One region of the Streptomyces sp. NPDC058662 genome, then DNA from elsewhere that is predicted to be linked to it. Evidence: riboswitches for the same ligand, from Rfam matches in the RefSeq annotation. Region 1 holds a riboswitch; each other region holds the start of a gene.
What was found. A riboswitch is a leader RNA that binds a small molecule or an ion and turns the genes downstream of it on or off. The one in region 1 is predicted to bind cobalamin.
Positions count from the first base shown of each region.

Region 1 (4,121 bases):
ACCCAGTGGGCGAGGTTCAGGTTGTGCGTACGGCGCTGGTCCTCGCCGGTGTTGTCGCGGAGCTCCAGGAACTCCTCGATGTCCGCGTGCCAGGTCTCCAGGTAGACGGCGGCGGCACCCTTGCGGCGGCCGCCCTGGTTCACGGCGGCGACGGAGGCGTCGAGGGTCTTCAGGAACGGCACGATGCCGTTGGAGTGCCCGTTGGTGCCCCGGATCAGCGAACCGCGGGCCCGGATGCGGGAGTACGAGAGGCCGATGCCGCCGGCGTGCTTGGACAGGCGTGCGACCTGGTGGTAGCGGTCGTAGATCGAGTCGAGCTCGTCCAGCGGGGAGTCCAGCAGGTAGCAGGAGGACATCTGCGGGTGCCGGGTGCCGGAGTTGAAGAGGGTGGGGGAGGACGGCAGGTAGTCCAGGCGGCTCATCAGCCGGTACAGCGAGGCGACTTCCTCGACGGCCTGGACGCTCTGGTCCTCGGCGAGGCCGCAGGCGACACGCAGCATGAAGTACTGCGGGGTCTCCACGACCTGGCGGGTGATCGGGTGGCGCAGCAGGTAGCGGCTGTGCAGGGTCCGCAGGCCGAAGAAGCCGAAACGGTCGTCGGCGCCCTCGGCCAGGGTGTGCTCGACCAGCGCGTCCAGCCGGCTCGCGTGGGTGCGGACGAACTCCGCGGTGCGGTCGGCGATGAGCCCCTCGCGGTGGCCGACCTCGACGGACGCGGAGAAGGAGGTGGAGCCCTGGCCCGCCGCCTCGTCGGCGACGGCCAGCGTCAGCAGCCGGGCCGCGAGCCGGGAGTACGCGGGGTCCTCGGAGATGAGCCCGGCGGCGGCCTCGGTGGCCAGTCCGCGCAGCTCGGCCTCGTCGGCGGCGGCGCTGCGGCCGCGCAGCGCGGCGGCGGCGACCCGACCGGGGTCGGTGTCGGGGAGGTCGGCCGTGAGTTCGGTCAGGGTGCGCAGCAGCGCGGCCCCGGGCCCCCCGGGCTCGGCCGCGGTCTCGGTGCCGGCGGACTCGGAGCGCGGTGCGGCAGGCGCGATGGTCACGGGGGGAGCTCTCCCTCGCTCGGTCCGGTCCTCGTCGGATCGGCGCGCGAGCGGGCGCATGCGGGCCTGGGCACGCGTCGGCCCGGACAGGGCAGGCAGTACGTGCACCGCATGGCGTCCCTCGGCCCAACCGCGAGGCCCGGACGTACGACGCCCGGTTCGGTCGAGCCGGGCGCGCTGTCGGCAGGCCTTCGGACTTGCGATGCACTGATCGGTGCATCTCATACCGTTGCGGGACAGTTCCGGATTCGCACCGGATTCCCCTGCGGCGACAGCAGCCTTGAGCATACATGTGGGGGCGGGTGTCTGCGTTGGCCCCCACATGTTGTGTCGGACGCGACGCGGCGTTCGCGTGACGTACCTCTCCGCTATGGTCGAAGCAGACCGTCGAAGGAGGCGAGCCCTCCGTGACCGCAATGATCGACCGGCCGCACATGCTCACCGAGGCCGGGCGATCCCGGACGCCGCGCTGGCTCCCGCCGAAGCCTTCGCCGGGCAGGGTGAGTGGGTCGATCCGAGTCCTGTCCTCATGGTCGTCGAGGTGACCTCGTGGGACTCGGACACCGACCGCCGCGGCCGGCGGGAGAAGCCTCGCGCCTACGCGGAGACGGGCATTCCGGTCTATCTGCTGATCGACCGGACCGCGTGCCAGGTCGTGGTCCACAGCGAGCCCGACGGCCACTGCTACGAGGCGGTCAGGACCGTGCCCTTCGGCAAGGATGTGGAGCTCCCCGATCCGGTCGGTGTCACGCTCCGAACCGAGCCCCTGAAGGACTGGGTGCGTTGACAGACCGGAAGGGCCCCGCCGGATCCGGCGGGGCCCTTCGTCGCGGGTGTGTTCAGCAGCAGCGGAAGCCCTCGCGGGGGTCCGCCTCGCGGGAGTCCGTGCGGGCGCGTTCGAAGGCCCTGCGCGTCAGGACCTCCGCGTCGGGGTCGTGGGAGCGCGTGTGGGCGACGTAGCGGTCGTACGCCGCCTCCCCCGAGAACTCCCGCAGGTAGAACCAGGTCTTGGCCAGGACTCCGCGCAGCGTGCTCATGAGGCCGCGGGCTCCTTCACCCGGCCGCCGTTGGGGTCGAGGCCGGCGGCGGCGAGTTCCGCGCGCTCCTGCGCGGTCGGGATGAGACCGGCCGGGGCGATGATCTTCGACTCGGTCCAGGGGACCTCGGACAGCTTCACCGACTGCGGGTGGGCGATGGCCTTGAAGCACGTCCGGGCCGCGTCGATCAGCACGATGATGATGAGGACCGCGAACAGCGCCGACAGCACGCCGTCCACCGTGGCGTTGGTGACGACGGTGTGCATCTCGTCCATGGTCTTGGCGGGCGGCAGCACCTTGTCCGCGTCGATGCCCGCCTGGTACTTCTCGCGCTGCGCGAAGAAGCCGACCTTCACGTCCTCGGAGAAGATCTTCTGGTAGCTCGCGGTGAGAGTGACCGACACGTCCCAGGCGAGCGGCAGGCCCGTCACCCAGGCCCACTTGAGGCGCCCGGACTTGACCAGCAGCGTGGTGCAGACCGCGAGGGCGACCGCGGCGAGCAGCTGGTTCGCGATGCCGAACAGCGGGAAGAGCTGGTTGATGCCGCCGAGCGGGTCCTTGATGCCGACCCACAGGAAGTAGCCCCAGCCGCCGACGACGATCGCGCTGGCGAACCAGACGCCGGGCTTCCAGCTCACGTCCTTGAAGGACTTGTGCACGTTGCCCAGGGTGTCCTGGAGCATGAACCGCCCGACGCGGGTACCGGCGTCGACCGTGGTCAGGATGAACAGCGCCTCGAACATGATGGCGAAGTGGTACCAGAAGGCCTTCATCGCGGTGCCGCCGATCACGGCCGAGAAGATCTCCGACATTCCGAGTGCGAAGGTCGGTGCGCCACCGGTACGGGAGAGCAGGCTCGACTCCTCGACGTCCTTCGCGGCCTGCGCGAGGGCCTCGGGGCTGATGGCGAAGCCGAAGTTGGTCACCGCCTGCGAGGCGGTCTCGACGGTGGTGCCGATGACGCCGGGAGGGGAGTTCAGGGCGAAGAAGAGGCCGGGCTCGATGATGCAGGCCGCGATCATCGCCATGATGGCGACGAAGGACTCGGTGAGCATCGCGCCGTAGCCGATGACCCGGACCTGGGTCTCCTTCTGGATCATCTTGGGCGTGGTGCCCGAGGAGACCAGGGAGTGGAATCCGGACAGGGCCCCGCACGCGATGGTGATGAAGACGAAGGGGAACATCGAGCCCGCGAAGACCGGGCCGTCGCCGCGGGTGGCGAATTCGGTGACGGCGGGCATCTTCAGGGTGGGCATCGCGATGACCACGCCCAGGGCGAGCAGCGCGATGGTGCCGACCTTCATGAAGGTGGACAGGTAGTCGCGGGGTGCCAGCAGCATCCACACCGGCAGCACCGAGGCGAAGAAGCCGTAGGCCACCATCCAGATGACCAGGGTCTCCTTCTCCAGGGTGAAGGTGTCCGCCCAGGAGGACTCGGCGACCCAGCCGCCCGAGACGATGGCGAGCAGGAGCAGGGCCACGCCGATGGCGGAGACCTCGGTGACCCGGCCCGGGCGCAGCACGCGGAGGTAGAAGCCCATGAAGAGCGCGATCGGTATCGTCATGCCGATCGAGAAGACGCCCCAGGGGGAGTGGGCCAGCGCGTTCACGATGACCAGCGCCAGCACCGCCAGCAGGATGATCATGATGGCGAACACGGCGACCAGCGCGGCGGCTCCGCCGACGGGGCCGATCTCGTCCCGGGCCATCTGGCCGAGCGAGCGGCCGTCGCGGCGGGTGGAGAAGAACAGCGTGACCATGTCCTGGACGGCGCCCGCGAAGATGACGCCGGCGACGATCCAGATGGTGCCGGGAAGGTAGCCCATCTGCGCGGCGAGCACGGGTCCGACGAGCGGCCCGGCGCCGGCGACGGCGGCGAAGTGGTGGCCGAAGAGCACCCGGCGGTCGGTGGGGTGGAAGTCGACACCGTTGTCAAGGCGTTCGGCGGGCGTCGCGCGGGTCTTGTCCACCTTCAGTACGCGCCGCGCGATGAACCGGGCGTAGAAGCGGTAGCCGATGGCGTACGACCCCAGTGCCGCGGCGAGCA
Region 1 covers NZ_JBHXRU010000022.1:41,140-45,260, forward strand. Annotated here, with positions in the region: gene ACFWUQ_RS11155 (ribonucleoside-diphosphate reductase subunit alpha) at 1-1,037, opposite strand, end outside; cobalamin riboswitch at 1,202-1,335, opposite strand; partial or broken gene ACFWUQ_RS11160 (Uma2 family endonuclease) at 1,480-1,824, shown strand; gene ACFWUQ_RS11165 (YbdD/YjiX family protein) at 1,877-2,074, opposite strand; gene ACFWUQ_RS11170 (carbon starvation CstA family protein) at 2,071-4,121, opposite strand, start outside.

Region 2 (4,121 bases), on a different contig from region 1:
CGGGCCGGAGGCCTGGCAAACCAGGTCTGACGCCCCGTCCTAGGGTAGCGAGGTGTCCGCACTGTCCGGCGGGGTCAGCCGTTCCACCTCGTGTGCCGACAGCCGCAGCGCCCCGGCCGCGACGTTCTCGGCCAGGTGGTCGGGATCGCCCGTGCCCGGGATCGCCAGCACGTGCGGCCCGCGGCTCAGCGTCCACGAGAGGCGCAGCTGCGCCGGCGAGACGCCGCGGGCCCGCGCCGCCGCGCGCACCCGGTCCTCGTCGTCCGCGACCGCTCCGGACTCCTTGCCCGTGCCTGCGATGGCGAAGAAGGGGACGAAAGCGACGCCCTGTTCCCCGCACGCGTCCACGAACGCGTGGTCCTCGGCGGGCGAGCCGATCCCGTACGGGTTCTGCACACACACCACCGGCGCGATGGACCGGGCCTCGGCGAGGTGGTGGGGGAGGGCGTACGAGAGGCCCAGGTGCCGGATCAGGCCGGCCGTGCGGAGCTCGGCCAGCGCCCCGAAGTGCTCGGCGATCGGCCCGTCCGCCCGGCCGGGCCGGATGCGGAGGTTGACCAGGTCCAGGTGGTCCCGGCCCAGTTGGCGCAGATTCTCCTCCACCTGCCCGCGCAGCTGTCCCGGGTCGGCCCACCACCAGCTCCCGTCGGGATGGCGGCCGGGCCCGACCTTGGTGCTGATGACCAGCCCCTCCGGGTACGGGCCGAGCGCGCGGTTGATCAGTTCGTTGGCGGAGCGCAACCGGGAGAAGTAGAAGGAGGCCGTGTCGATGTGGTCGACACCGAGCTCCACGGCACGGCGCAGCACGCCGATGGCGCGGTTCCGGTCGCGCGGTACGGCGTCGGCGGCGAAGGCCCGCCCGCTCTGCGGCAGTCGCATCGCGCCGAATCCGAGCCGGTTGACGGTCAGGTCGCCGAGCCGCCACGTTCCCGAGGCCGCGGCGTTGATCTTGTCGGTAGGCATGACGCGACCGTATCCGCCCGTCGTCCCGACAGGTCGGCCGGTACGTGGAGAGGCGCCGCCGGGCCGGATCGGGTGGGGGTTCGGCGCGGGGCGGCCGGATCGGTGTGCGTCGCGGCCCGGCGGCGCCGGTCGGGGGTGGTGCGGGTGGGGCAAGTGGCGCGGGTGGTGCGGGTGGGGCGGTTCAGGCTGGTGCGCGCGGCGCGGTCGGTGACCGCGCCGGTCAGCGGCCGCGCAGGCCCCGGTCGACGGCCGTCATCAGCTCGCCGTCGGCGGTGTCCGCGTCCAGGGACCAGAACATGGCGCCGCCCAGGCCCTCTTCGCGGATGTAGCGCGTCTTGGAGCGCAACACCTGGGGGTCGTCGTACGTCCACAGGGTGGTGCCGTCGAAGAGCCAGGCATGGCCGCCCCGCACATCCCGGTGGAGCTCGTAGGTCCCCGATTCGGCCAGCTGCTTCAGGGCCTTGTAGTCCTCGTACCCCGCGGACCAGGTGGCCGGTGCGGGGCCCGTGGCGGGCTGCCCCATCCCGTCGCCGCCGCCGCTGACACCGGTCCAGCCCTGCCCGTAGAACGGCAGGCCGACCACCAGCTTGTGCGCGGGCGCGCCGCGCCGCTGCCAGGCCTCGACGGTGCCCTGGACGCTGAAGTCGTCGCGGGCGCGGAGCGCGGACTGCTGGGCGGTGACCGGCTCGCCGGAGACGTGGAAGTCGTAGCCCTGCAGGGTCACGAAGTCGAGGTCGCGCATGATCCGGCGGACGTCGAAGCCCGCGTCGATCTTGGCGGGAGCGGTCGGCACGAAGGCCGTCAGCTCGTACGCGGTCTTCTTCGGCCGGGTCTTCGCGTACGCGTCGAGCTGGGTGCGGAACTCCTTGACGAGCGCGGTGAAGTTGCGCCTGTCCTCCGGGCGGAACTTCGTGTCGGCGTCACCGGCGGAACCGGGCCACTCCCAGTCGAGGTCGATCCCGTCGAACACCCCCGCGGCCGCGCCCGCGCCGCCGCGGGTGCCGTCCTGGGGCAGGTTGCCCTTGATGTAGAGGTCGATGCAGGACTCCACGAACGCCTTGCGGGAGGCGGGGGTCAGCGCGGCGTCCGAGAAGTGGGTGGACCAGCTCCAACCGCCGAGCGAGATGAGCACTTTCAGGCCGGGGTGCTTGGCCTTGAGCTCACGCAGCTGGTTGAAGTTGCCCGCCAGGGGCTGGTCCCAGGTGTCCGCGACCCCGTCCACGGAGTTCTCGGCGTCGAGGGGGCGGCCGTAGTCGGCCCACGCGTCGGCCTCACCGGGAATGCTGCCGGTGAAGCACTTGCCCTCCGGACTGACGTTGCCGAAGGCGTAGTTGATGTGCGTGAGCTTGCCGGCGGAGCCGTTCGCGTCGAGGTCCTGGACCTGGAAGTCCCGCCCGTACACACCCCATTGGGTGAAGTATCCGACCTTCTTGTACGAGCGGTCGTGACCGCCCGGCGCCTTGCCGTGCGAGGCGCCCGCGGCGGGTGCGAAGGCGGTCAGCAGGGAGAGGGAGCAGGCGGCGATGACCAGCCTGCCGAGCATGCTGCGGCGCATGGACTTCCTTTGCGGATGCGGGGAGTGGGGCGTGAGCGCGTGCGCGGTGCACGCCGGAAACTATTGGTCTGGACCAGAGTGGTCAAGGGGGCGGTCGAAAGTGCCAGGTCGGACGGCACGCCCTCGGCCCGCGCCGAGGTCGGGTTGACCGGTCGACCGAAAGAATCCGCGTCCGCACCGGATCGGCGTTTTCCACCCGGTTGATCGGCGAATTGAGTGGATCTTCGGGCCGCGCCGTGTCATGGTTGGTCTCGCCGAAGGGGTGTAGCTCAGCTGGTCAGAGCGCCGGTCTCCAAAACCGAAGGCCGCAGGTTCGAATCCTGCCGCCCCTGCCACACAGGACAGCCGAAGGCCCACGTCCGCGGGAAGTCCCGCCGACGGGGGCCTTCGCCGTTCCCGGGGCCGGCCGGGCCGCAGGCCCCGAACGTATGGCAAGCTGGGGCGCATTGCCCTGGCGGTGCAGGACAGGAAACCGGTGCGAATCCGGTGCGGTCCCGCCACTGTGACCGGCTCTCCCCGTGCGGGAGACCGGGAGTCAGACACTGACGCACCGCCTCTTCACGCTCTTCACGTCGACCAGGGGACGCGGATCCCCCGGAGAGGCTTCGCCATGTCGCGTTCCCGCGCCGCTCTGCGCGCACTTGTACCCTTCGCGCTCCTGCTGCCCCTGGCCGCCTGCGGCACCTCGCCGGGGCCGGGGAAGCCGGCCGCCGACGCGGCCGCCGCGCCCGGATTCCCGTACACGGTTGTCAACTGCGGTGTGAGCACCACTTATCAGGCTCCGCCGCAACGCGCCGTGACCATGAATCAGCACGCCACCGAGGTGCTGCTGGCCCTCGGACTGGAGGACCGGATCACCGGCTCCGCCTACCTCGACGACGCCGTGCTGCCCGCCTACCGGCCGGCCTACGACAAGATCAAGGTGCTGGCCGAGGAGTACCCCTCCAAGGAGGTGCTGCTGGGCGCCGACCCGGACTTCGTGTACGGCGGCTACTCCAGCGCCTTCGACAAGGCGCAGGGCCGCGACCGCGAAGGGCTCGGCAGGACGGGGATCAACACCCGCCTCAACATCGAGTACTGCACCCCGGGCCCCGTCGGCCTCGACGAGCTCAAGACCGAGATCACCGAGGTCGCCCGGACCTTCGGCGTGCCCGAGCGGGGCGCGCGGCTCATCGAGGAGGAGCAGCGCCGCATCGACGCCGTCACCGCCCGGGTCAAGGACCGGGCCCGCCCGGCGGTCTTCGTCTACGACTCCGGCGAGGGATCCGCCTTCACCTCGGGCGGCAAGGGCATCGGCACCGAGATCATCTCCCTCGCGGGAGGCGCCAACGTGTTCGCCGACCTCGACGACACCTTCGGCGACGTGGCCTGGGAAAAGGTCATCGAGCGCAAGCCCGAGGTCGTCCTCATCTACGACTACGGCGGCACCACCGTCGAGGCCAAGAAGCAGCGCCTGATGAACGACCCGGCCCTGGCGGAGGTTCCCGCCGTCAAGAACAAGCGGTTCGTCGTCCTGCCGCTCTCCTCTGCCGTGCTCGGAGTCCGGGTCGCCGACGCCGTCGAGTCACTGGGCGGTCAGCTGCACCCCGACGCCGCGTGAGGC
Region 2 covers NZ_JBHXRU010000009.1:78,170-82,290, reverse strand. Annotated here, with positions in the region: gene ACFWUQ_RS06215 (PfkB family carbohydrate kinase) at 1-30, shown strand, start outside; gene ACFWUQ_RS06210 (aldo/keto reductase) at 40-963, opposite strand; gene ACFWUQ_RS06205 (glycoside hydrolase family 18 protein) at 1,184-2,518, opposite strand; tRNA gene ACFWUQ_RS06200 (tRNA-Trp) at 2,777-2,853, shown strand; cobalamin riboswitch at 2,945-3,084, shown strand; gene ACFWUQ_RS06195 (ABC transporter substrate-binding protein) at 3,129-4,118, shown strand; gene ACFWUQ_RS06190 (FecCD family ABC transporter permease) at 4,115-4,121, shown strand, end outside.
Region 2: it holds a riboswitch for cobalamin, as region 1 does, so the genes downstream of both, ACFWUQ_RS06195 (ABC transporter substrate-binding protein) here and ACFWUQ_RS11155 (ribonucleoside-diphosphate reductase subunit alpha) in region 1, are expected to answer to the same signal.

Region 3 (4,121 bases), on a different contig from region 1:
ACGAACCAGGCGGGCAGGGCGCCCAGCTCGCCGGGAACGTCCACGTCGGCGTGGTCGAGGCCGAGGGCGGTGCGCGGGTCGCCGAGGTGGACCTGGGGGGTGAGGGTGACGCGCGTGCCGGGGTCGAGGGAGCCGTGGGTGACGGCGAGGAGGCGGCGTACGACGGTGTCCCGGTCGTGGGGGGTCCCGTCCAGGACCGGTCCGACGACGGCGTGCACCCCCGGCGCGTCCAGGCCGTACGTACCGGGGCGCAGGGCGGCGGGGGCGCCCCCGGCCGGGGCCCGCCGGAGGGTGAGCGCGATCCGGTCGCCGGCGACGGAGTGGACGGTGAGCTGCGGCCCGCCGGGCAGCGGGTGTCCGGGCCGGTGCCGCAGGGCGGCGCCCGCGGCGTACCGGCCGGCCGCGACGGCGGCCGCGCCGGCGCCCAGGAGCGTGGTGGTGACGGCCGCTGCCGTCGCTGTCGCGGTACGCACCGCTCCAGTGTCGGGTCGCCGCATCCGGGGGGCCACCGGAGGAGAGCGCGCCGAGCGGGCCGCGGCGGGCGTGATCCATCTCTCTTCCGGGGGTGCGGACGGCGGTCGGCACAGGACCGGGATGCGGTGCGGAGGGGTTCATTCACCCGGCTTTGACGTGCATTAATCGATATATCTCCGCCAGAAACGGGACGAAGCTCGCGATCACGCGCCGGACCAGTACACCGGTCGGCCCGTGTCAGTTCATCTTCCGTTCATCCAGGTTGCTTACGGTCGCCGAGCCACTGACGTCAAACAGAAGCCTGGGTAAATGGAGCACATAACGCTTCTCCTCGGGATCGTGATCATCACCGCTCTCGTGTTCGACTTCACGAACGGTTTCCACGACACGGCCAACGCGATGGCCACCACCATCTCGACCGGCGCCCTCAAGCCCAAGACGGCGGTGGCCATGTCCGCCGTGCTCAACCTCGTCGGCGCGTTCATGTCCGTGGAGGTCGCCAAGACGATCTCCAAGGGCCTGGTCAACGAGGAGGGCATCCAGCCGGAAGTGATCTTCGCCGCCCTGGTCGGCGCCATCCTCTGGAACCTCGTCACCTGGCTGGTCGGCCTGCCCTCCAGCTCCTCGCACGCCCTGATGGGCGGCCTGATCGGGGCCGCCGTCGCCTCCGCCGGCATCGGCGCGGTCAACGGCAGCGTCGTCGTCACCAAGGTGCTGATCCCCGCGATCGCCGCGCCGCTCGTCGCCGGTCTGGCCGCGATGCTGGCCGCGAAGGTCACGTACAAGCTGGGCGGCAGGGTCGGCGAGAAGACCTCCGCGAAGGGCTACCGCACCGGTCAGATCGCCTCGGCCGGCCTCGTCTCCCTCGCGCACGGCACCAACGACGCGCAGAAGACGATGGGCATCATCACCCTGGCCCTCGTGGCCGGGAACGCCCTGCCCGCCGGCGCCAACCCGCCGGTGTGGGTCATCGTCTCCGCGGGTCTGGCCATCGCGATGGGCACCTACCTGGGCGGCTGGCGCATCATCCGCACCATGGGCAAGGGCCTCACCGACCTCCAGCCGCAGCAGGGCTTCGCCGCCCAGACCTCTGCCGCCAGCGTCATCCTGGCCTCGTCGAGCCTCGGCTTCTCCCTCTCCACCACCCACGCGTGCTCCGGCGCCGTCATGGGTTCGGGTCTGGGACGCAAGGGCGGGGTGGTCCGCTGGTCCACCGCCACCCGCATGTTCATCGCCTGGGGCCTGACGCTGCCGGCGGCGGCCCTGGTCGCCGCGGGCGCCGAGCTGGTCATGCGCACCGGTGACATCGGGATCGCCGCGGTCACCGTCTTCCTGGTCGGCTCCTGCTTCGCCATCTGGCTCATCTCGCGCCGCCAGGTCATCGACCACCACAACGTCAACGACGTGCAGCCGGTCGGCGCCGAGGAGGCGGGCGTGGTCACCACGGCCATGGCCGCCGTCGCCGTCCCGCCGACCGCGGCGGCCGGTACCACCGCCGCCGTGACCGACGAGGACCTGCGGGCCACCATCCCGGCCGCGACGACGACCCCGGCGGCTCCGGCCGCCGCGGTCTGACCGAGACAGACAGAGGAACGGCAGTATGAAGATCGACTGGGCAGCACTCGGCTCCGTCTTCGGGGTCAGCCTCTCCGCCACCGTCGCCCTCGTGGCCCTGTTCACCCTGGGCCTGGTGGGCCTGTCCAAGCACGAGGCCGCCACTGAGCAGGGCGGCGCCGCCACCCTGGCCCGCAGCGGCGCGTACGCCTGCTTCGCGCTGGTCGCGGCGGCCGTGGGCTACGGGATCTACCTGATCGTCGCCTGACCCGCGCGGCGGCGCGGACCGCATGCGCCGAGGCAGCTCCCCCCGGGTTCTTCCCGGGGGGAGCTTTCGCATGCCCGCCGGCTCCCTCGCCGCAGGTCAACGGCGAGTTGACGGGCGTTCTCGGTGCGTGGTGGACTGCCCGAGCCAATACGGCGGCATGGAGAGGAAGTCCGGTGCGATTCCGGCGCGGTCCCGCCACTGTCACCGGGGAGCGCACGCGACGCGTGAGCCCCGGGAGCCAGGAACTCTCGCCACCGGACACGTCGAACCAGGGCGCGGACCCTGAGTGAGGACATACCTGCCACCATGCGTGCCGATCGCGTTTTCGCGTACGGCGCCGCGGCGGGCCTGATCGGCGACCGGATCCTCGGGGATCCGCGCCGAGGGCACCCCGTGGCCGCCTTCGGACGAGCCGCCGCCGCGGTGGAGCGCGCCCTGTGGCGCGACGACCGCGCCCGGGGCGTCCTGCACACCCTGGTGTGCGTCGGGGGCGCGACGGCGATCGGTGCGCTCGGCGCCCGTGCCGTGCGCTCCGCGCCGCCCGCGGTCCGTGTCGCCGTGACCGCCGCCGCCACCTGGGCCGTCGTGGGCGGAACCTCGCTGGGCCGGGAGGCGCGGGCCGTCGGCGCGGCGCTCGCCTCCGGCGACACCGAGGCCGCCCGGCAGCGGCTGCCCCACCTGTGCGGACGCGACCCGCAGTCCCTGGACGAGCAGCAGATGGCCCGCGCCGTCGTGGAGTCCGTCGCCGAGAACACCTCCGACGCCGTCGTCGGCGCCCTCGTGTGGGGCGCGGCCGCCGGGGTTCCGGGGCTGCTCGCCTTCCGGGCGGTGAACACCCTGGACGCGATGGTCGGCCACCGGTCCCCCCGCTACCTGCGCTACGGCTGGGCCTCCGCCCGGCTCGACGACCTGGCGGGCTGGCCGGGCGCCCGGCTGACGGCGCTGGCCGCCGTCCTGGCCGGACCCGACCGGCGGGGTGCCGTACGGGCCTGGCGCGCCGACGCCCGCGCGCACCCCAGCCCGAACGCCGGCCCGGTGGAGGCCTCCTTCGCGGGGGCCCTCGGCGTACGGCTGGGCGGAACCCTGGCGTACGGGGGCCGGGTCGAGCACCGGGCCGTGCTCAACGGCGCGCGGGGGCGGGCGGTGGAGGTCGCCGACATCGAGCGCGCGGTGCGGCTGTCGCGGCGGGTGACCTGGCTGGCCCTGGCGGCCTGCGCGGCCGCCCGGCTGACGCTCGCGCGCGCGACGGCGGCCGGTACGGCGGCGTCGGCCACGGCGGCTACCGGCAGAGCGGCGTCCACATGGGCTTCCGGTACGGCGGCTTCCGGTACGACGAGGAGAGGACGCGCATGAACGGCGCGAAGCGCGGCGGCGGACTGCTCGTCGCGGGAACGACGTCGGACGCGGGCAAGAGCGTCGTCACGGCGGGCATCTGCCGCTGGCTGGCCCGCAGCGGCGTGAAGGTGGCGCCGTTCAAGGCGCAGAACATGTCGCTGAACTCCTTCGTGACGCGTGAGGGCGCCGAGATCGGGCGCGCGCAGGCCATGCAGGCGCAGGCGGCCCGGGTGGAGCCGACCGCGCTCATGAACCCGGTCCTGCTCAAACCGGGCAGCGACCGCAGCAGCCAGGTGGTGCTGCTGGGCAAACCGGTGGGCGAGATGAGCGCCCGCGGCTACCACGGGGGCCGCCAGGAGCAGTTGCTCGGCATCGTCACGGACTGCCTGGAGCAGCTGCGGGGCACGTATGACGCCGTGATCTGCGAGGGGGCGGGGAGTCCGGCCGAGATCAACCTGCGCCGGACCGACATCGTGAACATGGGGATCGC
Region 3 covers NZ_JBHXRU010000042.1:20,768-24,888, forward strand. Annotated here, with positions in the region: gene ACFWUQ_RS17120 (alpha/beta hydrolase family protein) at 1-473, opposite strand, end outside; gene ACFWUQ_RS17125 (anion permease) at 784-2,049, shown strand; gene ACFWUQ_RS17130 (hypothetical protein) at 2,075-2,296, shown strand; cobalamin riboswitch at 2,411-2,567, shown strand; gene ACFWUQ_RS17135 (cobalamin biosynthesis protein) at 2,603-3,649, shown strand; gene ACFWUQ_RS17140 (cobyric acid synthase) at 3,646-4,121, shown strand, end outside.
Region 3: it holds a riboswitch for cobalamin, as region 1 does, so the genes downstream of both, ACFWUQ_RS17135 (cobalamin biosynthesis protein) here and ACFWUQ_RS11155 (ribonucleoside-diphosphate reductase subunit alpha) in region 1, are expected to answer to the same signal.